One region of the Mesorhizobium sp. M0152 genome, then DNA from elsewhere that is predicted to be linked to it. Evidence: riboswitches for the same ligand, from Rfam matches in the RefSeq annotation. Region 1 holds a riboswitch; each other region holds the start of a gene.

Region 1 (9,394 bases):
CGACGTCCCAGATCAGCCTGTCATCCGGCGTGTTGAAGACATAATGCAGCGCCACCGTCAGTTCGACCACGCCAAGACCGGCGCCAAGATGGCCGCCGGTGCGGGACACGGCGTCGATCAGCTCGGTGCGAAGCTCGGAAGCCAGTTGCGGCAGATCGCTCTCGGCAAGCGTGCGCAGGTCGGCCGGGATGCGGACCATGTCGAGAAGCGGCGTATGCGGCGTTGCGTTCACGGGTAGGCCTGCTCGGTATGTTCATGGGCGGGATAGGCCGCCGGCCGGCGAAAGTAAATGCTTGGCGGCGGTGCGGATCAGGCTTTAGGTCGTTGTTTCATGCATGTCGTTCTCCCAAAACCGGGGCCACTTTTGGGCGACGTACACTAGCTTTCCGGCAACGGGATGAATTCTTCCTCATCTCCGGGAACGATATCGAAGCGGCCTGTCTTCCATTCCTGCTTGGCCTGTTCGATGCGCTCCTTGGAGGACGATACGAAATTCCACCAGATGTAGCGCTTCGAGCCGAGCGAAGCGCCGCCGAACAGCATGAAATGGGCGCCACCCTGTGACGACACGACGATCTCGTCACCGGGCCGGAACACCAGCAGCCGTTCCGCCGGAAAGACATCGCCTGAAATCGATACCTCGCCTTCCAGCGTGTAGATGGCGCGCTCCTCGGCATCGGGCGGGATCTTCACGCTGGCGCCCGGCGCCAGGCGCAGGTCCGCATAAAGCGTGTCGGAGGCTGTCCTGACCGGAGACCACAATCCCTGGAAATCGCCGATGACGACGCGCCCGCTGACGCCCTCGGCATCGATCGCGGGAAGGCGCAAGGCGGCAGTGTTCTCGAACACCGGCGCCACCTCTTCCTTGTCGTCCGGCAGCGCCAGCCACGTCTGGAGACCGGAGACCGACATCGGCGCACCGCGCAGTTCTTCCGGCGTGCGCTCGGAATGGACGATGCCGCGGCCGGCTGTCATCAGGTTCACGTCGCCGGGCTGGATGACCATCTCGGTGCCGAGCGAATCGCGATGGCGGATCTTGCCGTCGAACAGGTAAGTCACCGTCGACAGGCCGATATGCGGATGCGGGCGGACATCGAGCGCCTGGCCGGCGCGCAGGATCGCCGGACCCATGCGGTCGAAAAAGATGAAAGGCCCGACCAGGCGCCTCTTGGCGGTCGGCAGGGCGCGGCGCACCTCAAAGCCGCCAATATCCTTGGCGTTCGGGATGACCATCAGCTCGATCTGGTCGCTGGCAAAGGCGTCGCCTACTTCGGGATCCTTCCCGGGAAAGAAGCTCATGAACTCTCCTTGTCAGCGACCAATGGCTGCTTGGCCGGATAAGGCAAACCGGATCGCCGCCTTGGCCCGTAGCTTGGCCGCCACTTCTTCGCGATTGCGGGGATGCTGATGGGTTTCGAGCGAATCCAGCAGCTCGCGCGCCGACGCGGCAATGGCCTCGACGGCGTGGTCGAACGCGTGCTGGTTCTGCTTCGAGGGCCGCGTCGTTCCGCTCAGCTTGCGGACAAACTGAAGTGCCGCATCGCGGACTTCGTCATTGGTTGCCGGCGGATCAAAATTGAACAGGGTCTTGATGTTTCTGCACATCGCTTCCTAATCTCCTCTTGCCGTGGAGCCGTTTCAATCGAGACGAGCTTTATCCCTAATCATCATGGTGTCCAAAAGTCGGTGAGACGAGACCGTCGTTGGGGGACGCCTCAATCCGCATCCAGCGGTTCGGTGCCGACAGGCTTGCCGTCGCGCGACAGCCTTATCTTCTCGACCTTGTCCTCGGCGGACTTCAGCAGCCGGTCGCAATGCACCTTCAGCGCTTCGCCGCGCTCATAGATCCGGATCGACTGGTCGAGCGGCACGTCGCCGCGCTCGAGGTCATCGACGATCTTCTCCAGCGCCTCGAGTGCCTGTTCGAAGCTCATCGCCTTGACGTCTTCGTTGGTCGCATCAGCCATCATTCATCCTTTCATCAGTCGCCCGACATGGGCGGCGACCGAAAATGCCAATCCCTGCAGATCGTAGCCGCCCTCGAGCAGGCTGACGAGGCGGTTGCCGCTGTGGCGCGCGGCGCGCTGCATCAGTTGGCCGGTCGCCCAGTCGAAATCGTCCTCGGTCAGATTGATCTCGGCCAGCGGATCGCGATGGTGCGCGTCGAAACCGGCCGAAATGATGATCAGGTCGGGCGCGAAATTGTCTAGCGCCGGCAGGACGCGCGACAGAAAGGCATCGCGAAAGACCTCGCTGCCGGTCTGCGGCGCCAACGGGGCGTTGACGATGTTGCCGGCGCCGGTCTCGGTCTTCGCGCCGGTGCCGGGATAGAGCGGCATCTGGTGCGTCGAACAATAGAGCACCGACGGATCATCCCAGAAAATGTCCTGCGTGCCGTTGCCGTGGTGCACGTCCCAGTCGACGATGGCGACGCGCTCGATGCCATGCTTCTTCTGCGCATAGCGCGCCGCGATCGCAGCGGTATTGAACAGGCAGAACCCCATCGCGGTGGTTTTCTCGGCATGGTGGCCGGGCGGGCGGGCGGCGACGAAAACATTATCGGCGCGATCTGAAAAGACGTCGTCGACGGCAGCGTTGGCGGCGCCGATCGCGGTGATCGCCGCTTGCCAGCTCTTCGGGCTGGCGGTGGTGTCGGCATCGATGCGAGCTATGCCTTCGTCGGGAATGGCGGCGCGCACGCGCGCGACGAAGTCGGCGGGATGCGCGTAGAGGATGGTGGCCTCATCGCCTTGAGGCGCCTTGACGCGGTCGAGCGCGGCGAAGGCTTCGTCATCGAGCACCCGTTCGATGGCGCGCAAACGATCAGGCCGCTCGGGGTGGCCGGGTGGCGTGATGTGCTCGAGAAAGATCGGATGGGTGTAGAGACGGGTGGCCATGTTTTCTATCTAGTGCCCTGACGGCGCAATGGCCATGCGTTGCGGCTTGATGGCTGGGGAAATCGCACCTGCGTCCATTCTTGTCGCCAGGGCACGAATCGGGGTTAGCGGGTTCCTTCGGAGCGTTCGCCGGCGCGCTGGTTTGAGAACCATCAGACGAAAAACCCGCCTGTGCGGTGGGTCATTCGCGCAAATCAGCACCATGGACGAATATCTAGCATAGCGGCGGTCACGGTATCAAGGAAAAAATTCCTACCGTGAACAGCTGCCGGCGCACAAAAAGCTGTCGGCACGACGGCATTGGCCGCCGTCAGGCCTTTTGCCAAGCTGGGTTCGGAGCCCTGTTCATGTCGCCGAGGGGATTGGCGGCGCCGGCGCTTCGTCGTAAGGTCGCGGCCACTGCCTGGTGCCCGCGCAAGCGGGAGAATCGGGAACACGGTTGAACTCCGTGGCGTGCCCAACGCTGTAAGGGGGACCGCGCCGGCAAATGCCACTGTCGATGACGGGAAGGCACCGGACGCGGGTTGATCCCGAGCCAGAAGACCGGCCTGGCAGGCATCGTCATCCGCATGGTCAGGCGGCTGGCATCATAGCAATCGCAAGGGGACAAGCGATGCCGGACACCATGACCGCTCCTATGGGCGATGGATTTGACCAGATGGCGCGCGACGCGGTCTATCGCGCCATGTTCACGCGGCGCGACGTGCGCAGCCATTTCCTGCCCACAGCGCTCGACGACGAATTGCTGGCGCGGCTGCTGCTTGCCGCGCACCACGCGCCGTCGGTCGGCTTCATGCAGCCATGGAATTTCATCGTCATTCGCGATGCCGCACGACGGGCGGAGGTGCGCGACCTGTTCCTGGCGGCGCGCGAACAGGAATTGCCCGCCATCGCGGCAGAGCGGCAGGCGCTCTATCGCAAGCTCAAGCTGGAAGGCATCTGCGAAAGCGCGCTCAACATCTGCATCACCTGCGACCGCGAGCGCTCGAAGAACTCGCCGCTTGGGCGCTGGCACAATCCGGAGATGGATCTCTACAGCACGGTCTGCGCGGTGCAGAATTTCTGGCTGGCGGCGCGCGCCGAAGGCGTCGGCGTCGGCTGGGTCAGCATCATCGAGGCGCAGGCGCTGAAAAGCCTGCTGTCGATTCCCGAGCATGTGACGCCGGTCGCTTACCTCTGCGTCGGCCGCGTCTCGGAGTTCGCGCCAAGGCCGGATCTCGAAACGCATGGCTGGGGGCGGCGGCGGCCGCTGCCCGAATTGATCATGAGCGAGATTTTTGGCGGCCCAGGCGAGGCGCCGCTCAAATCCACCGTGGCGCGCCTCAACCCGGTTAGCCCCGCACCTGCGACCGCCAGCCCCGCGGATCAGGATGTCGCGCCGGCCGTGCCCCAGCGCGAGCCGCCGAAGGAGGCCAGCGCCTTGTCCTTGAGCTCCCTGAACTTCGACGACGCCTCGGCCAGCCGGTCGTCCCAGGCGGGGTCGGGCACCTGGCCCTCGATGGTCTTGAAATAGACCTGCATCAGGCAGGCGATGGCAAAGGGTTCGATGAAGGCCGCCTTGAAAGCCCAGGCGAAAACGATGGCGAGCACGAAAGCCCAGCCGGCGAGTTGGCCGGGCATCAGGAAAAGAATGGCGCCGGCCGGCGCCAGCATCAGCAGGAAAATCACGAAGGAGACGCCCCACATGATGACTGCCAGCCAGACGGCGTTCTTGACCATGGTCTTGCCGTTCTGGGCGTAGAGCACGACACCTTGCCTGGCCGTCTCGAACGGCGAGGACGAATTGAGGCGGATGTTGTAGCCGAGGATGATCTCGTCGACATAGGTCAGCGACAGGCGGACCACCGTGTTGAGGAAAGAGACCAAGCCGCTCAGGCCCGGAATAGGAAGGAAGGCGGCAACGCCGCCGAGCAAGCCGGTGATGGCGCGGATGGCGCCCTTGACCAGCTGGTCGATGACGAAAAGGATGTTGGCCTCGGCGAAACGCTCTGTGACGACTTGCCTGGCATAGGCGATCTGGTTCTGACCATCGGGGACATCCCGGCCGTCGATCAGATGCACCATGACGGCGATATGGCCGGCCTTGACGACATAGAGGATGTATTCGCGGATCCAGTAAACGGCGATCGAGACGACGCCGAAGCCGACCACGCCGCCCCATAAGGCAAAGGACAGCGGCCCGTCGGGATCGGTGGAGATATGGCCGAGACCGTAGCCGACGGAGGCACCCGTTCCCGTCGCCATGATGTAGGCCAGCGTGATGCCGAAATAGACGATCATGCGAAAGACGATGAACGGCCATGTCCGTATCATGATGGACACCGACCTGCCGATATCGAAATCCCACATGCCCCGAATCTCCCGCTGAGAGACTTCTGGTGAGCATGCGCCCAACCCGGCGATTGTCAATCGCGGGACGTGACGCCGCGCAACTGCCGCGATTGAGTGCAATTCCAGGAAAACTGTGAAACGCTTTTCCGTCCGGAAGCGGAACCTCGATCCTGGTAAAGCAAGATGGCTAGCCCGCCTGCAGGAAAGCGCGGGCAAATCCCGGCTCCACGGCTTTGATCGTTCCGTCGGGCAGCTTGAGCAGGCGATCGATCGCGACGCCGTATAGCCTCAGGCGTTCGTCGAGCAGGCGTGCGGCCTCCTCGATGTTTCCTTGGTCGGCCTGGCGCAGCGCGCTATGCATCACGTCGCGAAAGATCAGCCTGATCTGCAGCAGCATGTCGGCGAACGCCAGGGGGTCGGGTACGTCGAAAGCGCCCTCCTCGCTGCCCTTCGCCAGCAGATCAGCGATCAACGGCAGGGCAAGCTGCCTGGCGGCCAGGTCGACCCGGTGGAAGAGCACGACGTTCTCGGGCCGAAACAGGACCGCAAAGGTCGTCCTGAGTTGCGGCGCGAGTTCGACGTTCAGCCGCTGGGAACCTGCGAAAAGCGCGTTGAGCCGGCCGACCGCGTCGAGCGATGGATTGTCGAGCATGGGTTGCAGCTCGGCGAGGCTGTCTCGGGCAAGCCGCGCCGCGAGCGCTTCCAGCAGTGCCTCCTTGGAGGCGAAGTAATGGTAGAAGGCTCCCTTCGACAGGCCGGCCGCGCGGATGATGTCGTTTACCGTCGTGTCGTCATAACCGCGCTCGAAGAACAAGCGCTGTGCGCAGTCGAGAAGCTCGGCGGTGCGTATTTCGGGCGCTTTTCTGGCTCTGGTCAATAAGGTTCCCCCACCGGCGGCTTTCCTGAAAACGTGATCGACGGACCGGAACGCAGCAGCCGACAAGACGTTTTCCGGCACTATAGACCGACGGTCGGTCTGACGCCACAAGTCCCGCCAAAAAGGAGCATTGCATGCGGTTGAGGCGCTGGATTGCGGGTATGATCATCGTTGCGGCGGCGGCAGGCGGTGCCGCAGCCTGGTATTTTCTCAGACCGACACCTGTCTCGGTGGTGACCGCCAAGCGCGGCAACGCCGCCGAGATCGTCTATGCCAGCGGCGCAGTCGAGCCGAAGATCTGGGCCAAGGTGGCGCCGGTGGTGCGCGAGAGGATCGTCGAGCAATGCGACTGCGAAGGATCGCGAGTCGGGCGCGGCTATGTGCTCGCCAAGCTTGACGACAGCGAGGCGAAGGCCGCGCTCGGCGAACTTGAGGCGCGGCGGGCTCTAGCCGAACAGGAGTTCCAACGCCAAACCGTGCTCGCGCAGAAGAATGCCGCGAGCCAGCAGGCGCTCGATCGTGCACGCAGCGAACTATCGCAGACCGAGGCGCTGCTTGCCGCGCAGAAGGCACGGCTTGAGACTTACATATTGCGGGCGCCGGCCCCCGGCGTCGTGTTGAGGCAGGACGGCGAGGTGGGCGAGATTGCCGAACTCGGCACCGTGCTATTCTGGGTCGGCGAGCCGCGTCCGCTACGTGTGGTCGCGGAGGTCAACGAGGAAGACATCGCGCGCGTCGAGGTCGGCCAGCGAGTGCTCCTCAGGGCCGATGCGTTCCTCGGACAAAACCTCCAGGCGATGGTCGACAGCATCACGCCCAAGGGCGACCCGGTGGCGAAAACCTATCGCGTCTACCTGCGCCTGCCGGACGACACGCCGCTGAGGATCGGCATGTCGACCGACGTCAACATCGTCACCCGCGAAGCGAAGAACGCGCTGCTGATCCCCTCGGCTGCGGTCCAGGGGAACTATGTATTCGTGGTCGAAGGCGACCGGGCGCGGCGGCGCGAGATCCGCGCCGGCATCCGCGGCGTGGACGGTGTCGAGGTGTGGTCCGGCATCGGCGAGCAGGACCGGGTCGTGTCGCCCTACCCCGCGGAGCTCGCCGACGGCGCCCGTGTGGCGGCCCAAGGATCATGAGGTGAAGATGCCCCTGATCCTAGACATCGCAATCACGCACATCGCCGGCCGCGGCCGGCAGACGCTCGTCGCGGTGATCGGCGTGGCGGTCGGCGTCGGCTTTTCGATCGCCATGGCAGCGCTCATGCAGGGCGGCCAGGATGACTTCGTGCGCCAACTCGTCGACACCATGCCCCATGTCGACATCACCGACGAGCAACGCACTGCCCGACGCCAGCCGGCCGAGGATATGTTCGACGCTGTCGCGATCTCGGGGCTGAGGCCGCGCGACGACCGCCGCGGCATCATCAACCCGACCGAGGCGACCGCCTGGCTGGAAAGCTGGATTCCCGGACGCTTCGCCCCGAGCCTCAAGACACAAGGCGTGATCCGCTATTCGAGCCGCGAAGTGGGCGCGACAATCTTCGGCGTCGAACCGGAGCGCGAGCCCGGCGTGTCGCCAATCGTGGAGGATTTCGTCCAGGGCAGCTTCGCCGCGCTCGCGGCCGGCGGCAACAACGTGCTTGTCGGCGACACCATGGCGAACCGGCTCGGCGCCGGGCTCGGCGACACGATCACGGCGGTTTCCTCGGAAGGCCAGGCGCGCAATTTCAAGATCGCCGGGCTGTTCCACACCGGCACGACCCAGCGCGACGAGAGCGAGGCCTACATTCTTCTAAAGAATGCGCAGATCCTATCCGTACGGCCGAACGCCATTAACGAAATCCGCATCAAGCTCGACGACCCGAACCGCGCGCCTGCGGTGGCGCGGCGGGCCGAAGCCGAGCTCGGTTACAAGGCCGTGGCGTGGCAGGAGGCCAACGAATCCATCCTCGAAGCATTCGTCATCCGCAACATCATCATGTACACCGTCGTCGGCGCGATCATGCTGGTGGCCGGCTTCGGTATCTTCAACATCATCTCCACCATCACCCACGAGAAGGCGCGCGACATCGCCATCATGAGGTCGCTCGGTTTCCCCGAGGCCGACATGCGCCGGCTGTTCCTGCTGGAAGGGGTGGCGATCGGCGCAGGCGGTTCGGCGCTCGGCTGGGTGCTCGGCTTCGCGATGGTCTACGCGCTGTCGCTGGTGCGCTTCGAGATCGCCGCGACCGGCCAGGAGATGACGCATCTGCCGATCGCCTGGAGCGTGCTGCATTACGTCATCGCCACGGCCTTCGCCGTCGGTTCTGCGGCGGTGGCCGGATATTTGCCGGCACGTCGAGCGGCGATGCAACACCCGGTCGACATCATCCGAGGCGCGACATGACCACGCTGGTCGAGACCGAAGGGCTGACGCGCATCCTGCCGGAAACGGTCCCCGTCACGCTGGTCGAGGACATCACGCTTGAGATCGGCGAGAAGGAGTTCATCGCCGTCACCGGCCCATCCGGCTCCGGCAAGTCATCGCTTCTCTATCTGCTCGGGCTGCTCGATCGGCCGACCCGCGGAACCTTGATGATCGGCGGCCGTGACGCGGGCCCCATGGACGAAAAGGAGCGGGCCAGGACGCGGCTCGAGATGCTCGGTTTTGTGTTCCAGTTCCATTTCCTGCTGCCCGAATTCACGGTGCGTGAGAATGTCGAGATCCCGATGCGCAAGCTCGGCAGATTGGAGCGCGAAAAGATGCGCGAGCGCGCCGGCGAGCTGCTTGGCTCGCTGGGACTTGCCGAGCATCTCGACAAGCGGCCCGACCAGCTCTCGGGAGGCCAGCGCCAGCGTGTGGCGGTAGCGCGCTCGCTCGCCAACGATCCGCCGCTCATCCTCGCCGACGAGCCGACGGGAAGCCTGGACTCGAAGAGTTCCGAGCAGGTCTTCACGATTCTCGAAAAGTTGGTGCGCGAACGTGGCAAGACAGTAGTCGCGGTCACGCACAATATCGACATGGCAGATCGGATGGACCGCCGCCTCCATATTGTCGATGGCAAGATCGAGTGAGGGTGGATCGATCTTCAGGTAAGTGCGGCCGGCAAATGGCGGTTTTCTACGCTCGGCCTGATCTGAACCTCAACACACCTAGACAGCCGGCGGGCCGGGCCTTTTGAGCAAACCCTCGAGCAGCTGCTTGAATGCCGCCACCACCATCTTCGACGTCGCTTCAGGGTCAGTCGAATTGGCGATCCGTTGCGCCGCCTGGCTGCTGGCTCCGTTGATCAGCCGCGAGGCCGTCT
Region 2 (9,394 bases), on a different contig from region 1:
GTCAACCTGCCGGCGTCGCGGCTGACGGCCCTGCTGATCGTGCTGGCCGCTTTCCTGGTCAAGGGCGCAGATCCCCGCAATGCCTGGAACGCAGTGCGGCGCGACGCCAGGAAACACCGCTCGCCCAATGCCGGCTGGCCGGAAGCCGCGATGGCCGGCGCGCTCGGTCTCGCACTCGCCGGGCCGCGCAGCTATGGCGGCGTGCTTGTCGAGGACGTCTTCATGGGCGAAGGCGGCCGGCGCGAGGCCGACAGCGCCGACATAAGACGGGCGCTGAAACTCTATCGGACGGCGGATTATTTGTTGATTGCGCTGTTCGGCGTGGTTTCGGCGATCGCCATTCTGGCATGATCTCACCCCCTCGTGAGTTCTCTCACGAAGGGGAGGAAGGGAGCCGGGCTGCAACAGGTTCGCGCCTTTCCTCTCCCCCGTCGATCGGGGGAGAGGTGGCTCGGCGAAGCCGAGACGCAGTGGGGGTCGACGAGCTCGGCAGTCGCGTTTCTCGCACCCGCCGGGTTGCCCCTGCCTGTCTGCGGACCGCGCGTTCGATAACCGCCTTCCCCCAATCCGTCGCTGCTTCGCAGCGCCACCTTTCCCCCCCTCCGGAGGGAAAGGAAATGAGCCCCCTGGGAGCGTTTGGCGACCAGACTTGAATGCTCATCCACAAAAAAGGGGACAACAGCTCTCAAAACTCAATCCCTTGCTGTGCCTTCACGCCCGCCGAGAAATGATGCTTGGTCACGCCCATCTCGGTAACGAGATCGGCGGCTTCGACCAGCGCCGGCTTGGCGTTGCGGCCAGTCACGACGACATGTAGCCCCTCGCGACGGCCCCTGAGCGCGCTAACCACCTTGTCGAGATCGAGATAATCGTAGCGCAGCGCGATATTCAGCTCATCCAGCACCAGCAGGCTGATCGACGGATCGGCCATCAGCTCGAGCACCTTGCTCCACGCGGCTTCGGCCGCGGCTATGTCGCGCTTCAAGTCCTGCGTCTCCCAGGTGAAACCCTCGCCCATCGCGTGCCAGACGACGCGGTCGCCGAAGGCGGCGAAGGCGTCCTTCTCACCCGTATGCCATTTGCCCTTGATGAACTGGACGACGCCGACGCGCTTGCCATAGCCGAGCATTCTGAGCGCCAGGCCAAAGGCGGCTGTCGTCTTGCCTTTGCCCGGACCGGTATTGACGATGAGCAGCCCCTTCTCGATCGTCTTGGCCGCCACCTCGGCATCCTGCACCGCCTTGCGCTTGGCCATCTTGGCGCGGTGGCGTTCTTCGTCCTTTTCGTCGATATCGGTCATCTCATTTCACCTTGAGCGGCAGCCCCGCTACCATCAGCAGCACCGTATCGGCGACTGCGGCAACCTGCTGGTTGAGCCGGCCTGCCGCATCGCGAAAGCGGCGCGCCAGTGCGTTGTCCGGCACGATGCCTTGGCCGACCTCGTTTGAAACCACGAACCATGGCCCGCGCGGCCGCGACAGCACATCAGCCAGCCGCCGGCATTCCAGCTCGAGGTCATGTTCGGCCAGCATATGGTTGGTCAGCCACAGCGTCAGGCAGTCGACCAGCACCGGCTGATTATCAGGCAATGCCGCCAGTGCGCCTGCGAGATCGAGCGGCGCATCGATCGTCGCCCAGCATTCGCCGCGCCGCGAGCGGTGCAGCGCGATGCGTTCGCGCATCTCGTCATCATAGGCTTGCGCGGTGGCGATATAGGCCCATGGCGAGGGCAGCGCCGTCATGAGCGTTTCGGCATGCGCGCTCTTGCCGGAGCGCGCACCGCCGATAATGAAGGTCAGCTTGCCGCGATCAGGCAAAGCTGTCGCGCAGGCTGGTCGCGGTGCCGGTAAAGCGGCCGCGCACCACGCCGACGACGGCGCCGAGCACCACCCAGAACACCAGATTGGTCACCGTCACCGCCACCACAAACTGGTGGTGCAACCCCTCTGGGATCGCCGTGTCGTAGCTGTCGGGCTGCGGCGCGCCGACGATATGCGGCGCCACCATCAAGGCCACGGCGAGGATCGCCAGCGGCAGCGACTTGCGGAAGGCGATCAGGCCAAGGCCGGTCGCGGTGGCCGCCACCGTTGCCCACCACCAGATCTGGCGTTGGGTGAGGTCGGCGGCCGGAATGGCCGGCAGTTCCGGCGGCAGGCCTAGGCCCGGCGCCAGCGTGAACACGGCAAAGCCGGCCAGGCCCCAGAACACGCCCCGGCGCCAATTGCCGATGCCGCCGGCGAATTCGGAAACCGCGACCAGGATCAGCGCGAAGCCGATGCCGGTGACGATATTGGCAAGCACGCTGAAGGCGAAACGTTCGAAACCGTCGGCCGGCGCCCAGCCTTCGTCTTCCGCGACCGGAGCAGCAGATTCCGCAGGCGCGGCCGTGCTCATTGCATTTCCCGCCGGGGCGGCGGAGCCCATGGCGTTGGTGTCCGTTGCAGCCGGCGCGGCATCGTCGTGGTGATGACCGCCGCCAGCCTGTTCGTAGACTTCCGCCTTCAGGATCAGCGGCACGGTGGCATAGGCCTGCATGCAGGCGAGAACGACGCCGGCCACGAGCCCTGCGATCGCCGCGATGAACACGACGTTGCGAAACAGGTTCATGATGTCAAATCCCTATCAGTGGCAGGGAAACGCCATCGAATGACGATAATCGTGGGCGGCATTGTGGACCGCATCGATATGCGAGAAGCCGACGAAGCCCATCACGAAAAGGCCGAGGAATCCAGCGAGAGCGAGCTGCATCAAGCGGGACTGCGAGGAAACGGAGGCGCCGAGCGAGACGGAAGCGGTATTCATGTCATGTCCTTTCGCCCTCCACCCGAGGGCATAGAAGTCAGTTTCCTGTCGCCGGCAGGTCTCCTGGCTCGCGGATCAACGCCCTTCCCCACCTTCCCGAAGAAAAAATCTTCAGTGGCATATGGAGAGGACTACCGCACACAGTTGCGGGGGCAGCCACGGCGTTGGGCGACAAGTCAGCCCGCACCGCATTCCCTCTTGGCTCCAAAATGGAACCGACGACATCGGCGACTATAGGCAGAATCGCCGCCTCCGGCAAACCAAATTCCGCCGGCAACTATTGCGAATGCGGCGTGCCGGCCGGGGATCGCCGACGGCGCTCAATGCGCCACAAAGCGGGCGTGCTGATGCCCGAAGAATATGAATTGCACCGCTTCCACAACTGGGTGCGCGAGCGCCACGCAGGGCTTTCACCCCAGCCCTGATCCTCACAGCGACTTCGGCAGATACCGCCAGGTCACGAAGCCGCAAACCGCGGCCAGCAGGCCGAGCGTGACGAACACCGAGCCCAGCCCGAAGAACGCCAGCACCACTGAATAGACCAGCGGCGGCGTCAGCTCGGAAAAATCGAGATAGGTGCGGTAGACCGCAGCCATCTGCGACCGCTCGTAGGACCGCACCGAGCGCATGAAGGCGGTCGAGCCCAGCGCGTCGAGCGCGATGGTGAACAACGCGCCGCAGAGCAGGAAAGCGCCGGTGAGCAGCGGTGCGCTCTCGCCGACCGCGCCTGCCGCCAACAACATGGCCGACATCGCGAAATAGGCAAAAGTCATGGTCCGCCGACCGCCGAAGCGCTTGCCCGCTCTGCCCCAGAAGATAGCCATGAACAAGAGCGCGTTACCGGCCGAAACCAGCAGGCCGCCGGCCAGCTTGCCCTCGCCGGTGATGACCATGAACAGCGGCCCATAGACAAAGAACGTCGTCCAGAAGCAGGAACGGCCGAAGGCGATCAGCCAGGCGAGCCTCAATCTGGGTTGCGCGACGAAGCGGCCGATATTGGCGAGCGGATTGACCGGGCGCGTCTTGCCCGGGCGGATCGACGGGTTGTCGCCCAGCCGATAGGTCCAGAACAGCGCCAGCAGGGCCGTCGCGAATACCGCCACCGCGCCATGCGCGGCATAGATGCCGAAGCGTGTGTAAAGAAAAATGCCAAGCGTCGGCCCGCCCGTCCAGGCGAACATCGACCACGCCATGCGCAGCGATTCCGCCTGCATGAAGTCGGTCTTGCGGATGTGGTCCATGATGTAGAGGTTGAGCGTGATCGACAGCGCGCTGGCGCCCATGACGCGGCAAAGCATGCCGGCCAATTGTCCGGCAAGCGTATGGGTAACGAAGAACAGCGAGCCGATGGCGAGCAGGCAGGCGCCGGCGGTATAGACCCAGCGCCGGGCAAAGCGGCGGATCAGCATCGGCATGAACAATGTCACCGACAGCCCAAGCAGCGCCACGACAGTGTAGAGGATCGAGACGATCTGCTCGTTGTGGAGGATTTCGTAGGCCTGGATCGGGATGACGCTCGACACCGTGGCGCGGGCAAAGGATTCGACGGCGTAGAGCGAGGCGAAGGTGCGCGCATCCGCAGCCTTGAGAGCGGGAAGCCAGATCGGATGACGCACATGGGTGGACATTGCTTCCTCAAAGCAGAATCACCGACCAAATCTGGCGTGGCGATTGCCATCCCAATAAGAGGAAACCGACGCGCGGCCGGCAAAAGCGAAGTCGGCCAAAGGCTTCCCGGCGCTGGCCTAAAGCAGCGCCTGACGCGGTGGCGACGCGCCCGGCCTTCTTCTGTCCGGTGCAACCGTGATAATCCTCCAGCGGGGCTGAATCAGATCGCGAGACCATGAGTATCCAAACGCCGACCGCACCCGTTCCGGAGCAATCAAAGCGCATCGCCGCCATCGATATCTTGCGCGGCATCGCGCTCCTCGCCATGGCGAGCTATCATTTCACCTGGGACCTGGAGTTCTTCGGCTACACCGATCCCGGCCTCACCGCCTTCGGCTGGTGGAAGCTCTACGCGCGCTGCATCGCCTCGACCTTCCTGTTCCTGGTCGGCGTCAGCCTGTATCTCGCCCATGGCAGAAAGATCCGCTGGAACGGCTTCTGGCGGCGGTTCGCCATGGTCGCCGGCGCCGCGATCGCCATCTCGGTCGTCACCCGCATCGCCACGCCTGACGGCTTCATCTTTTTCGGCATATTGCACGAGATCGCGCTCGCCAGCCTGCTCGGCCTGGCGTTCCTGCGCCTGCCGGCCCTGCTGACGCTTGCCGCTGCCGCACTGGTCGTCGCGGCGCCCGTCTATCTGCGTTTCGAGGCTTTGGACCACCCCTTCCTGTGGTGGATCGGTCTTTCCACAATCAATCCGCGCTCCAACGACTACGTGCCGCTGTTCCCATGGTTCGGCGCCGTGCTTGCGGGCATCGCGGTGGCGAAGTTCGCCTCCACCTCGGGCCTGCGGGCGCGCCTGGCGGGCCTTGCGCCCGGCCGCTGGGCCAATCCCCTGGTCTTCATCGGCCGGCACAGCCTGGCCTTCTACCTGATCCACCAGCCGCTGCTGATCGGCAGCGTCTGGCTGTTCTCGCAAGTCATGCCGGCCAAGGTCGAAACCCCGCAGGTGAACTTCCTGAAAACCTGCCAGATATCGTGCGAGCAGTCGCGCGACAGCAAGTTCTGTTCGAGCTACTGTGGCTGTATGCTGGATACGCTGGAAGGCGAGGCCACGCTTGATCGGCTCTACAACAACGACCAGACCGCGCAGTGGCGGCAGCATCTCAGCGATCTTGCCAGCACCTGTACGGCGCAGACCGACGACAAGATGACGGAGGGAGGGCCACAATGACCGACAGCCAGCCGAAGCCGGGAGTGATACCGTGGCCGCCGCTGATCTATATCGCCGCAATCGCCATCAGCATTGTCCTCGGCATGCTCTATCCCCTGCCATGGATCGGCGATCTCCTGGGCGACATCCTGTTCGCCGCCGGCTGGGTGGCGCTGCTGGCCGTCGCGGCACTCTGGTTCACCGCCATCCGCACCATGGTCCGGGCCAGGACGACGCTCAATCCCAACGCCGTACCCGATCACCTCGTCACGACGGGCCCCTTCGGCATCACCCGCAATCCGATGTACCTCGCCAACACGCTGCTGTTGATCGGCGTCGGCTTTGTCTCGGGGATAGCCTGGTTCCTTCCGCTTGCCTTCGTCGCCGCCTTCGCCACGCAGAAGGTCGCCATCGAGCGCGAGGAAAAGGTGCTGGCGGCGAAGTTCGGCAAGAGATACCGGGATTACGCCAAAAGAGTGCGACGCTGGATTTGAGCAGCGTCAGGTGTTGACGCCGAGTTCCACCAACCGCTCGACGCAGGATTCTTCCGCCTGGTCGAGCTCGGCCAACGTCTCCTCGAGGTCGCGGCGCTTTTGCCTGAGATCCTCGCGCTTTTCCTCTATGCGCTTGATCATCAGCTTGAGCTGGCCGACCTCGCCCGGCGGCTCCTTGTACATCTGGATGATTTCGCGGATCTCGTTGATCGAGAAGCCGAGCCGCTTTCCCCGCATGATCTGGCGGATGAGGTGGCGGTCGGACGGGCGAAACAGCCGGGTTCGGCCACGCCGCACCGGCTGCACCAGTCCCTCGTCCTCGTAGAAGCGCAGCGTCCGCGTCGACACGTCGAATTCGCGGGTCAGTTCGGTGATCGAATAATATTCCCGCATTGTGACCCCATAGCCGAGTTCGACGCGATTGCCGGCCAAGCAGCCCTACCCGTTCCCGGGTCGGACCATCTGGCCGGAATCGGCCAATGATCCCTGTTCCATGAACCTCGCATGGCATTTACGTAAAAGTCAATTGAGGCCGTTCACCTGACGCCGAACCACCAGCTTGCAAGGCCGAGGAAAGCAAAAAAGCCGACGACATCGGTAACCGTGGTGACGAAGACCGCCGAGGCGACCGCGGGGTCGACCTTGAAGCGGTCGAGCAGCAGCGGGATCAGGATTCCGGCCAGTGCCGCGACGAACATGTTGATGATCATCGCCGCCGCGATGATGCCGCCCAGATTGGGATCGCGGAACCAGGCCGCCGCGACGATGCCGATCAGGATGGCGAAGACGATGCCGTTGATGAAGCCGACGCCCATCTCGCGGCGGATGATGCGGCCGGCATTGTAGATGTCGAGATCCCTGGTCGCCAGCGCCCGCACGGTGACGGTCATGGTCTGCGAGCCGGCATTGCCGCCCATGCCGGCCACGATCGGCATCAGCACGGCGAGCGCCACGATATGTTCGATCGTGCGGTCGAACAGGCCGATCACCGACGCCGCCAGGAATGCGGTCAGGAGATTGATCAGCAGCCAGGGAACGCGCGAACGCGAGGTCGAGAAGATGCTGTCGGAAAGCTCTTCGTCGCCGACGCCGCCCATGCGCAGCAGATCTTCTTCGGCTTCCTGCTGGATGACGTCGACGACGTCGTCGATGGTCAGCACCCCGACCAGGCGCTCGTTCTCGTCGACGACGGCGGCCGACAGGAGATCGTATTGTTCGAATTCCCGCGCGGCCTCTTCCTGGTCCATGGTGGCCGGAATGGCGTGGCGCGTTTCGTGCATGACCTCCCCGACCTTGACCGCGCGCCTGGCGCGCAGGATCTGGTCGAGATCGATGGCGCCGAGCAGCTTGAAGCTGGGGTCGATGACGAAGATCTGGCTGAAGCGATCGGGGAGGTTCTTGTCCTCGCGCATGTAGTCTATGGTCTGGCCGATCGTCCAGAACGCAGGCACCGCGACGAATTCCGTCTGCATGCGCCGCCCGGCGGTCTCTTCGGGATAGTCGAGCGAACGGCGCAGCCTGATCCGCTCGGTGAACGGCAGCTGCGACAGGATCTCGTCCTGGTCTTCCTTTTCAAGGTCTTCGAGGATGTAGACGGCGTCGTCGGAATCGAGCTCCTGCACCGCCTGCGCGATCTGAGCGTTGGGCAGGTGATCGACGATCTCCATGCGGATCGCCTCGTCGACCTCGGTCAGCGCGGAAAAGTCGAAATCGGAGCCGAGCAGTTCGACCAGGGCGCGGCGCTGTTCGGGATGCAGCGCCTCGATCAGGTCGCCGAGCTCCGACTGGTGCAGGTCGTCGACCTCGCGCTTGAGCGCGGGCGTGTCGCGGTCGGCGATCGCAGCGCCGATCTCAGCAAGGAAAGACGAACGAACGGCACCGTCCTCGCCGTAGATGTCGGCGTGGTGCTCGTCGGCCGCCTTGGCGGAGGTCGTCTGCTTGTCCTGGCCTTCCACCAGCGCCTCCCGCAACAAGAATCCCGGAAAAGGTGCCTGTCAGGTCTAGACCATGATCCCCGAAAGTGGAAACCGGTTTTGGAAAAATCCAATGCTCAGAAAGGAAACTGGCGTAACGTGCGGGAATATCAAACGAAATGCGCCCTGCCCCGAGGGCAGAGGCTGGCACGAATCAGGTTCTGGGAGAGAAAATGGTGCGGTCGAGAAGACTCGAACTTCCACGGGTTGCCCCACAGCGACCTCAACGCTGCGCGTCTACCAATTCCGCCACGACCGCACGTGGTAGGAGCCGGAACCGACCGGCTCGCGGCGTGTAGCAAATCGTTTCCGGCGAAACAAGTGCGCGCGCAGCAATAATATCCGGTGTCCGGCATAACGTTGCAAAGGATTGGAATATAGGGCCGGAACTGGACGTTTGCGCCGCTTGACGCCATATGGAAAGCAACAAAGAGATACGCCATGCCAGAACGCAGCCAGATTGCCACGTCGTTCCTGCCCTTGCCCGGTTCGGCGCCGGTCGAGTGGCGCATCGAGCCCGGCCTGACTGCCTATCCCGACGCGCTCGCCGTCATGGAGGCACGCGCCGAGGCGATCCGAAGCGGCGCCGCCGGCGAAATGGTCTGGCTGGTCGAACATCCGCCGCTCTACACGGCGGGCACAAGCGCCCGCGTCGAGGATCTGATCGACGCCGGCCGCTTCCCGGTCTTCGCGGCCGGACGCGGCGGCGAATACACCTATCATGGGCCGGGCCAGCGGGTCGCCTATGTCATGCTCGACCTGAAGCGGCGTCGCGAGGATGTGCGCGCCTTCGTTGCCGCGCTCGAACAGTGGATCATCGGCACGCTCGCCGCGTTCAACGTGCGCGGCGAGCGCCGCGAGGACCGCGTCGGCGTCTGGGTGGTGCGGCCCGATCGCCCTGCCCTGCCGGACGGCTCGCCGGCCGAGGACAAGATCGCCGCCATCGGCATCAGGCTCAGGCGCTGGGTGAGCTTTCACGGCATCGCCATCAATGTCGAACCCGATCTCGACCATTTCGGTGGCATCGTGCCCTGCGGCGTGCAGGACCACGGTGTCACCAGCCTTGTCGATCTCGGCCTTCCCGTAACCATGGCCGATCTTGATCTTTCCCTGAAATCCGCCTTCGAGGACGTGTTCGGTCCCGCCACGGCCTTGCCTGTCGAAGCAGCCCGCAAGGCCGGTTGAACGTCCCGCCCGAAGCCCGGTTCAGATCAGTTGCGCGGACGCCCACAGAACGCCGCAGCCATGGATGATGAACACCGCCAGCAAGCCACCGGCGATGGCAAAACGGTCGGCCGTGCGGA
Region 3 (9,394 bases), on a different contig from region 1:
GCACGCCATGGTGCATCGGGCTTGGTTCGGGCGGCGCCACCGGCTGGCCGGCAACCGACTGGGTCGAAGACCTGATGCTGCGCACGCAGTCGCCGGAAGTCTACGACAAATGGGTGAAGAACGAGATACCGTTCAACGATCCGGCGGTGGTCAACGCCATCGACATTTTCGGCAAGATCGCGACCGACGACAAGATGGTCGATGGCGGCGCCAAGGCGGTGGCGGCGACCGATTTCCGCGATAGCCCGAAGGGCCTCTTCTCGGTGCCGCCGAAATGCTACCTGCACCACCAGGCCTCGTTCATCCCGACCTTCTTCCCGGAAGGAACCAAGATCGGCCAGGACGCGGATTTCTTCTATTTCCCGCCCTACGCGTCCAAGCCTGACCTCGGCACGCCGGTGCTCGGCGCCGGCACGCTCGCCATGATAACGAAAGATAGCAAGAGTGCTCGCGCGTTCATCGAATTCCTGAAGATGCCGCTTGCGCACGAGATCTGGATGGCTGAAGGCGGCTTCGTGACGCCGCTCAAGACGGTCAACAAAGAGGCCTATGCCAGCGATGCGCTGAGGAAGCAGGGCGAAATCCTGGCCAATGCCTCGACCTTCCGCTTCGATGGTTCCGACTTGATGCCAGGCAAGATCGGCGCCGGCTCCTTCTGGACCGGCATGATCGACCTGGTCGGCGGCAAGTCCGCGCAGGACGTCGCCACCGACATCCAGAAGAGCTGGGACGCCATCAAGTAAAAGCTCGGGTAGTAAAACGTCTGGCAGCTGGCCTCGGCCGCACTTCAGAACTTCCTGATCCTCATACTGGATCCGGGCCTTGCCGGCCCGGATCCGACCGGCAGCGACGCCGGACCGGCTTTGCGTTCGATCGTTCCGACTAACTGAATCGGCGCATCATCCATCGCCAGGATTGTTCGGCCTGGCCGGTCATGCGCAGGGAGAGGGACCCATGGCGGCTCAGATTTTCTCGGCCATATTTGTCATCATCGTCGGCGTCGGCGGCTGTGTCGCCTATTTCTGGGGCGCCAACAAACTGCTCGACATCACCTTTCCCTCGCGCGGCGTCTCTGGTGCTGCCGCCGTCGACAATCTGCGCCGGCAAGGCCTGATCCGGCCCTGGCTGTTCGTCGGCCCGGCGATGATCATCCTGACCATCTACCTGATCTACCCGGTGGTCGAGACGTTGCGGCTGTCCTTCCTCGATCGCGGCGGCGTCAGCTTCGTCGGCCTGGCCAACTATCAGTGGGCCTTCGGCGACCGCGAGTTCCGCAATTCGATCCTCAACAATGTGCTCTGGCTGGCGGTGGTGCCTGCCGCCTGCACGTTCCTCGGCCTGATCATTGCCGTGCTCACCGACAAGATCTGGTGGGGCACGATCGCCAAGAGCCTGATCTTCCTGCCGCTGGCCATCTCCTTCGTCGGCGCCAGCGTCATCTGGAAATTCATTTACGAGTACCGCGGCGAAGGCCAGACGCAGATCGGCATCCTCAATGCCGTCATCCAGCATTTCGGCGGCCAGCCGCAGGTCTGGATATCGCTGCCGTTCTGGAACAATTTCTTCCTGATGGTGATCCTGATCTGGATCCAGACCGGCTTTGCCATGGTCATCCTGTCCTCGGCGCTTCGCGGCATTCCTGAGGAAACGCTGGAAGCCGCCGTCATCGACGGCGCCAACCCGTTCCAGATCTTCTGGAAGATCATGGTGCCGCAGATCTGGGGCACCATCGCCGTCGTCTGGACCACGATCACCATTCTGGTGCTGAAAGTGTTCGACATCGTGCTGACCATGACCAACGGCCAATGGAACAGTCAGGTGCTGGCCAATCTGATGTTCGACTGGATGTTCCGCGGCGGCGGCGATTTCGGCCGCGGCGCCACCATCGCCATCATCATCATGATCGCGGTCATTCCGATCATGGTCTGGAATATCCGCCAGGCCAATAAAGAGACGGGGGGACACTGAGATGGCCGTCGCGACCGGAAATTCCTTTGCCAGCCGCTTCGGCGTCCACATCGCGGTGCTGGTCTTCGTTACGATCTGGACCATCCCGACACTCGGCATCCTGGTCTCCTCGCTGCGCGACAAGAACCAGATCATCGCCTCGGGCTGGTGGAACTCGTTCGCCAGTTCCACCCAGACGGAAGCCGGCCGCCTGCCCGCTGCCTCGGCGCAGGTCGAGAAGGACGGCAAGTTCGTCCTCGAGGGCAATATCTTCGGCGATGGGGCCAAGCGCGACATCAGCGCCTTCGGCGTCAAGTCGGCGGCGCCAACGCAGTATTCCGCCGGCACGTCAGCCGATCTCGGCGACGGCGTGACCCTGCAGCTCAATGCCGACGGCAGCTTCGTCATGCAATCGCCCAAGGCATTCGAAGGCGATCGCGGCCAGCGTGTCTACTATGCCTCGTCGGCACCACCGAAATTCACCACCGACAACTACCGCACGGTGCTGTTTTCCGAAGGCATCGGCCGCTCGTTCATGAATTCGCTGACCGTCACCATACCGGCGACGGTCATCCCGATCCTGATCGCGGCCTTTGCCGCCTATGCGCTGGCCTGGATGCGCTTTCCCGGCCGCGCGCTGCTGATTGCGGTCATCATCGGCCTGCTGGTGGTGCCATTGCAGATGTCGCTGATCCCGCTATTGAAACTCTACAACGGCGTCGGCGCCTTCTTCGGCATGCCGTCGAAAACCTATCTCGGCATATGGCTGGCGCATACCGGTTTCGGCCTGCCCTTCGCCATCTACCTGCTCAGAAGCTACATTGCCGGGCTGCCGCGAGAGATCATGGAATCGGCGCGCATTGATGGCGCCAGCGATTTCGAGATCTTCGTCAAGATCGTGCTGCCGCTGTCGTTCCCGGTGCTGGCCTCCTTCGCCATCTTCCAGTTCCTGTGGGTATGGAACGATCTGCTGGTGGCGATGGTTTTCCTGGGTACGGAAGCAGACCAGATCGTACTGACCGCCAAGCTCAATGCGTTGCTTGGCTCACGCGGCGGCGATTGGGAGATCCTGACGACATCGGCCTTCGTGACCATCATCGTGCCGCTGCTCGTGTTCTTCTCGCTGCAGCGCTATTTCGTTCGCGGGCTGCTTGCCGGCTCGGTGAAAGGAGGCTGAGACAATGCAATCCGCTTTGAAGGCCAGTTCGAAGCCCGATCTCGCCGTCGACCGCGACTGGTGGCGAGGTGCGGTGATCTACCAAATCTACCCGCGCAGCTATCAGGATTCGAACGGCGATGGCATCGGCGACCTCAAGGGCATTATCGGGCGATTGCCCTACATCGCCGCGCTCGGCGCGGACGCCATCTGGATTTCGCCGTTCTTCAAGTCGCCGATGAAGGATTTCGGCTACGACGTCTCGGACTATTGCGATGTCGATCCGATGTTCGGCACGCTTGCCGACTTCGATGCGCTGACGGCGGAAGCGCACAGGCTGGGCCTCAAGGTGATGATCGACGAGGTGCTGTCGCACACCGCCGACATTCATCCGTGGTTCAAGGAAAGCCGGTCGAACCGCACCAATCCGAAAGCCGACTGGTATGTCTGGGCGGACGCCCGGCCGGACGGTACGCCGCCCAACAACTGGCTGTCGATCTTCGGCGGATCGGCGTGGCAATGGGACACCAGCCGCCAGCAATATTATCTGCACAATTTCCTTGCCGAGCAGCCGGACCTCAACTTCCACAACCGCGAGGTCCAGGACGCGCTGCTCGACGTCACCCGCTTCTGGCTGGAGCGCGGCGTCGATGGCTTCCGGCTCGACACCATCAATTTCTACTTCCACAGCCAGGGGTTGGAAAACAACCCGCCGCTGCCGCCCGAGGAACGCAACGACCAGACCGCACCCGCGGTCAATCCCTACAATTACCAGGACCACATCTACGACAAGAGCCGTCCGGAAAACCTCGGCTTCCTCGAACGGTTTCGCGCCCTGCTCGACGAGTATCCGGCGACGGCGGCGGTCGGCGAGGTCGGCGATTCGCAACGCGGGCTGGACGTGGTGGCCGCCTACACCGCCGGCGGCAAGCGGGTCCACATGTGCTATGCCTTCGACTTCCTGGCGCCGGAAAAGATCAGCGCGGCCAAGGTCCGCTCGGTGCTGGAGGCGTTCGGCAAGGCGGCCAGCGACGGCTGGTCTTGCTGGGCCTTTTCCAACCATGACGTGATGCGCCCGGCTTCGCGCTGGGCCGCTAACGAGGCCGACCCGGCCGCCTATCTCAAGGTCATCTCGGCGCTGCTGATGTCGCTGCGCGGCTCGGTCTGCATCTATCAGGGCGAAGAACTCGGGCTCGGCGAAGCCGACCTTCGCTTCGAGGATCTGCAGGACCCCTATGGCATCCGCTTCTGGCCGGAATTCAAGGGCCGCGACGGCTGCCGCACGCCGATGGTGTGGGATGGCAGCGCCACGAATGGCGGCTTCTCCTCGGCAAAGCCCTGGCTACCGGTGCCTGCCAAGCATCTGTCGCAAGCGGTCAATGTCCAGCAGGGCGATGAAGCGTCGCTGCTGGAACATTACCGGCGCTTCCTGACCTTCCGGCGCGCCCATCCAGCGCTGGCCAAGGGCGATATCACCTTCTTCGAAAGCGAGGGCGATACAGTTGCCTTCACCCGCCAGGCGGGCAATGAACAGGTCGTCTGCGTCTTCAACCTTGGCGCGAGGCCGGCCGAGGTTGACCTTGGCGGCCGATCGCTGCAACCTTTGTCCGGGCATGGATTCCCGGGACAGTCCGGCGGCGGTTCCGTCCGCCTCGGCGGCTACGGCGCCTGGTTCGGGCGTATCGACTGAATTTTTGAGGAAATCACTCGGAGGGAAATCATGGCCGATGTCACGCTAAGACAAGTGAAGAAGTCCTACGGCAATCTCAACATTCTCCACGGCATCGACCTCGATATCAAATCTGGCGAGTTCATCGTCTTCGTCGGCCCGTCGGGCTGCGGCAAGTCGACATTGCTGCGCTCGATCGCCGGGCTCGAGGAGATCACCTCCGGCGAACTCAGGATCGACGGCGAGGTGGTGAACGACGTGCCGCCTTCGAAGCGGGGCATTGCCATGGTGTTCCAGTCCTATGCGCTCTACCCGCACATGACCGTCTACGACAACATGGCGTTCTCGATGAAGATCGGCAAGGAGAGCAAGGCCGAGATCGACCGGCGCGTGCGCCAGGCGGCGGAAATCCTGCAGCTGACCAAATATCTCGACCGCCTGCCCAAGGCGATGTCGGGCGGCCAGCGCCAGCGCGTTGCCATTGGCCGCGCCATCGTGCGCAATCCGAAAGTATTCCTGTTCGACGAGCCGCTGTCGAACCTCGATGCGGCACTGCGCGTCGCCACGCGTATCGAGATCGCCAAGCTCAAGGAATCGATGCCCAACACGACGATGATCTACGTCACACACGACCAGGTCGAGGCGATGACGCTGGCCGACCGCATCGTGGTGCTCAAGGACGGCCATATCGAACAGGTCGGCACGCCGATGGATCTGTACAAGAAGCCAGGCAATCTTTTTGTCGCCCAGTTCATCGGCTCACCGGCCATGAACATCCTGCCGGCGACCATCGAAAGGACCGGAAACGCGACAATCGTCAGCCATGTCGGCGGTCGCAAGGCAACCGTGCCGATCTCGACGCCTGCTTCGGCAAAGGGGACGGCGGTAAGCTTCGGCGTACGGCCGGAGGATCTGATCATCGCCAGCGGTGGCGATTATCTGTTCGAAGGGACGGTCGACTATGTCGAACAGCTCGGCGAGGTTCAGCTCGTTTACATCGATATCGGCCGCGCCGATCTGCCCTTGGTGACCAAGCTGCCTGGCAATGTCGAGGTCAAGCGCGGCTCGACATTGCGGCTGAGCGCCAATGGCGAGGACCTGCATATATTCGACACCGAGGGGCGGTCCTTCGCGCTTCATGAAGCGGAAGCGAAAGCGGCCTGAGACGGAACCACGTCCCGATAACGAAAAAGCGGCGAGCCCAGGCCCGCCGCTTTTTTTTGGAAATCAGCTTCGGCTGTTAGCGGCCGAAGAGATTCCGGTCGCTGCCCTGAGGGGCGGACTTCGGTACGTCGCCCGCCGAATTGAGCAGCTTGTAGACGGGCGACTCGCTCTTGCGGATCGAGCCCGTGTGCGAGGTGTCGACGTTGACGGTCGCCTGCTTGTTGATGTCGGTGCCGCCAACGTTGTCGTTGCGGGCATAGGCGCTGCCGGCGGCAATCAGAAGAGCGGCGGCAGTGAGAACAATCTTTTTCATTTTTTGATACTCCGTATTCGCTAATCCAAGGCGGCGGCAAGCCGCCGCCTTGCGGTCAGATGTTAGTTGTTGCCGAACAGGTTGCGGTCGCTGCCCTGGGTTACAGGCGCCTGCGTGGCCGGCTCCGACTTGCCGGTCGAAGCCGTATACGAGCTGTCGACAGCGGTTGTGGCAGGCTGGTTGGCGCCATTGGAGCCAAAATTGTCGCTGCCGGCGAAAGCGCTACCGGAGATAGCCAGGACGGCGGCGGTAGCGAGGATGATCTTCTTCATTTCAAGTCTCCTGAATTTCAAGTTCCACCGGGGCGGGGGGGAAGCCCGCCGTCCACGGGGAATTGGCTGTTAGTTATTGCCGAAGAGGTTACGATCGGCGCCCTGGACGGGCTGCTTTTCAGCCGGAGCCGACTTCTGGGTCGAAGCCGTATACGAGCTGTCGGTCGAAGTAACCGCGGGCTGGTTGGCGCCGTTCGAGCCATAGTTGCCGCCATCGGCGAAGGCGCTGCCGGAGATGGCCAGAACGGCGGCGGCAGCAAGAATGATCGTCTTCATTTCAAGTCTCCTGAATTTGGTTTCACCAGGGCGGCGGGCGAGCCGGCCACCTGCTGGCAATCGGTTGTTAGTTGTTGCCGAAGAGGTTGCGGTCGCTGCCCTGAGCAGGCGTCTGAGCAGCCGGTTCCGACTTCTTGACCGAAGCGGTGTACGAGCTGTCGACAGCAGTGGCTGCCGGGGCGTTCGAACCATAGTGGTCGCTACCAATGGCGAAGGCGCTGCCGGAAATGGCCAGAAGGGCGGCGGCAGTGAGGACAATTTTTTTCATTTTAGGTACTCCAGTATTTTCCCGTCCGTCTAGCGGCGTGTCTTGGGAGGAAATCGCGTCGTTCGGACAGCCCCGATGTGGGAAAGTCATCTGGTCATTGCCAATCACGAAGTTGTTCCGACTGGACCATGAATCCACCTCTTGAAACTGGGCCAAAACCTTCTACTTGCGATTTTTCCCGTTAAATATCAGATGATTAGATGAAAGCTCCACTCCCATCACCAACTGTGTCGGAGGCCGAGTGTTCACACTGTCCTGCACGCACCGTCAACAGAAACGAACCGTTCGGTTCGATTTTAGGCGCTGCTAATAGTCACTTTTCGAAACCGTTAGCCCTTTTTGCTTCTGCCAAAGATCGAAACCCGACCCCCGGCGGGGCGGCGATGAGACGATTTCAAGAGCCCCGATCCTCGATCGAACTATCGCTTATGCGTGTCGCGCCGCATGGATGCGATGTCGTTTTCATGCCGACGCCACGACGCGTGTCGTGATTAGATCGCGCCATCTCAGGTGCCGCTTCGTGACGACGGGGCAGAGAATTGGGAAGCCGGTCAGAATCCGGCGCTGCCCCCGCAACGGTGGTGGAGTTCAAATCGCAACGGGAGACCACTGGGTGCAAGCCTGGGAAGGTGTCGCGATCGTCCGCAAGGACAACTCCAGAGCCCGGAAACCAGCCGAGATTCTAGACTCGACTGATCGCGGTGGGCGGTCAAGAGGCGGATGATGCATGCCGGCTCGCCCTGGCCTGCGTCCAATCCTTCCTCCATCACCACCATAGTCAGTCCTTAACGCGAGGACAGGACATGGATGTGCGCAACGACATGCTGAGGCTGCTGGAGAACCGCAGAGGCGGTTTCTCGCTCGAGCAGCCCTTCTACACCGACCCCGATTTCTTCAAGCTCGACATGGAGCTGATCTGGTATCGCGACTGGCTGTTCATCGGCCATGACTGCGAACTGCCGAAGCCGGGCAGCTATATCACCGCGCAGATCGGCGACTACCCGGTCGTCCTTGTCCGCGACCAGCAAGGCAAGATCAACGCCTTCCACAATTCCTGTCGCCATCGCGGCAGCCGCGTCTGCAACTCCGACAAAGGCACGGCCGCCAAGCTGGTCTGCCCCTATCATCAGTGGACCTACGAGTTGGATGGGCGCCTGCTTTTCGCCCGCCAGATGGCCGACGGTTTCGACAAGAGCCAGTTCGGCCTGAAGCCGGTCGCCTGCGAGAGCGTGGCCGGCTACATCTTCATCTGCCTGGCCAAGGAGCCGGCGGATTTCGCGCCGATGCGGGCGATGATAGAGCCTTATCTCAAGCCGCACCGGCTCAGCGAAGCAAAAGTCGCCTTCGAGAGTACGATCGTCGAGAAAGGCAACTGGAAGCTGGTCTGGGAAAACAACCGCGAGTGCTACCACTGCGCCGGCAACCATCCCGAACTCTGCAAGACGTTTCCGGAAGCGCCTACGGTGACCGGCGTGCAAGGCGCCGACAGCGACCCGGAAATGCTGGCGCACTGGGCGAAATGCGAGGCGGCCGGCCTGCCGAGCAAGTTCCGCATCGATCCGGCCGGGCAATACCGCGCCACCCGCGCGCCGCTGCTGCGCGATGCCGTCAGCTACACGATGACGGGCAAGCGCGCGGTCAAGAAGAACCTGTCAGACAGCGTTGCCACCGATCGGATCGGTTCCTTGCTGCTCTACCACTATCCGACAACCTGGAACCACATCCTCGGCGACCACGCCGTCACCTTCCGCGTGCTGCCGATCAGTGCCACGGAAACCGCCGTGACGACGAAATGGCTGGTGCACAAGGATGCGGTCGAAGGCGTCGACTACGATCTCGCCGAACTCACCCATGTCTGGACGGAGACCAACGACCAGGACCGCCGCATCGTCGAGGAAAACGCCTTCGGCATTCTGTCGCCGGCCTACGAGCCCGGTCCCTATTCGGAACTGCACGAAGGTGGCGTCATCCAGTTCGTCGAATGGTATTCGTCGTTCATCGGCCCGCGCCTGGCCGGCGATGGCAGGCCGGCCCTGCGTAGCGTCGCCTAGAGCAATTTTTTTTGTAGCCAAGCGGACACGCTTGGCTGCAAAAACGCAGCGTCTTGGGATCAAGCGATGCACGGAACACAGGGGACAAGAGGATGAATGCGATGACGGACCTTGGCCTCTATCGTCATCTCGACCAGATGGCACCCTGGAACGACCGGCTGCAGGTGCTGGAAGTGATCGGCGTCAGCGACGAGGCGCCCGACGTGAAGACCTTCACCTTCCGTTCCGACAACCAGACCTGGTTCCGCTACAAGCCGGGCCAGTTCGTGACGTTGGAG

Evidence for each region. A riboswitch is a leader RNA that binds a small molecule or an ion and turns the genes downstream of it on or off. The one in region 1 is predicted to bind cobalamin.
Region 2: another riboswitch for cobalamin. It lies ahead of NKJ26_RS23935 (CbtB domain-containing protein); the one in region 1 lies ahead of bluB (5,6-dimethylbenzimidazole synthase).
Region 3: another riboswitch for cobalamin. It lies ahead of NKJ26_RS24785 (aromatic ring-hydroxylating oxygenase subunit alpha); the one in region 1 lies ahead of bluB (5,6-dimethylbenzimidazole synthase).

The regions. Positions count from the first base shown of each region.
Region 1 covers NZ_JAMYTH010000002.1:30,187-39,580, reverse strand. The annotation lists gene dxs (1-deoxy-D-xylulose-5-phosphate synthase) at 1-232, opposite strand, end outside; gene NKJ26_RS02365 (pirin family protein) at 379-1,299, opposite strand; gene NKJ26_RS02360 (DUF2277 domain-containing protein) at 1,312-1,605, opposite strand; gene NKJ26_RS02355 (exodeoxyribonuclease VII small subunit) at 1,716-1,967, opposite strand; gene NKJ26_RS02350 (histone deacetylase family protein) at 1,971-2,897, opposite strand; cobalamin riboswitch at 3,285-3,463, shown strand; partial or broken gene bluB (5,6-dimethylbenzimidazole synthase) at 3,511-4,179, shown strand; gene NKJ26_RS02340 (hypothetical protein) at 4,263-5,246, opposite strand; gene NKJ26_RS02335 (TetR/AcrR family transcriptional regulator) at 5,416-6,105, opposite strand; gene NKJ26_RS02330 (efflux RND transporter periplasmic adaptor subunit) at 6,240-7,244, shown strand; gene NKJ26_RS02325 (ABC transporter permease) at 7,252-8,493, shown strand; gene NKJ26_RS02320 (ABC transporter ATP-binding protein) at 8,490-9,161, shown strand; gene NKJ26_RS02315 (TetR/AcrR family transcriptional regulator) at 9,240-9,394, opposite strand, start outside.
Region 2 covers NZ_JAMYTH010000028.1:12,314-21,707, forward strand. The annotation lists gene cbiB (adenosylcobinamide-phosphate synthase CbiB) at 1-351, shown strand, start outside; gene cobO (cob(I)yrinic acid a,c-diamide adenosyltransferase) at 686-1,300, opposite strand; gene cobU (bifunctional adenosylcobinamide kinase/adenosylcobinamide-phosphate guanylyltransferase) at 1,302-1,817, opposite strand; gene NKJ26_RS23930 (CbtA family protein) at 1,810-2,607, opposite strand; gene NKJ26_RS23935 (CbtB domain-containing protein) at 2,623-2,802, opposite strand; cobalamin riboswitch at 2,839-3,037, opposite strand; gene NKJ26_RS23940 (MFS transporter) at 3,231-4,430, opposite strand; gene NKJ26_RS23945 (heparan-alpha-glucosaminide N-acetyltransferase) at 4,646-5,644, shown strand; gene NKJ26_RS23950 (methyltransferase family protein) at 5,641-6,117, shown strand; gene NKJ26_RS23955 (MerR family transcriptional regulator) at 6,124-6,510, opposite strand; gene mgtE (magnesium transporter) at 6,654-8,072, opposite strand; tRNA gene NKJ26_RS23965 (tRNA-Leu) at 8,265-8,349, opposite strand; gene lipB (lipoyl(octanoyl) transferase LipB) at 8,532-9,275, shown strand; gene NKJ26_RS23975 (site-2 protease family protein) at 9,297-9,394, opposite strand, start outside.
Region 3 covers NZ_JAMYTH010000030.1:23,933-33,326, forward strand. The annotation lists gene NKJ26_RS24740 (ABC transporter substrate-binding protein) at 1-743, shown strand, start outside; gene NKJ26_RS24745 (carbohydrate ABC transporter permease) at 955-1,968, shown strand; gene NKJ26_RS24750 (carbohydrate ABC transporter permease) at 1,970-3,124, shown strand; gene bglA (beta-galactosidase BglA) at 3,129-4,793, shown strand; gene NKJ26_RS24760 (ABC transporter ATP-binding protein) at 4,824-5,936, shown strand; gene NKJ26_RS24765 (DUF680 domain-containing protein) at 6,013-6,249, opposite strand; gene NKJ26_RS24770 (DUF680 domain-containing protein) at 6,312-6,521, opposite strand; gene NKJ26_RS24775 (DUF680 domain-containing protein) at 6,591-6,797, opposite strand; gene NKJ26_RS24780 (DUF680 domain-containing protein) at 6,865-7,065, opposite strand; cobalamin riboswitch at 7,556-7,758, shown strand; gene NKJ26_RS24785 (aromatic ring-hydroxylating oxygenase subunit alpha) at 7,869-9,116, shown strand; gene NKJ26_RS24790 (FAD-binding oxidoreductase) at 9,218-9,394, shown strand, end outside.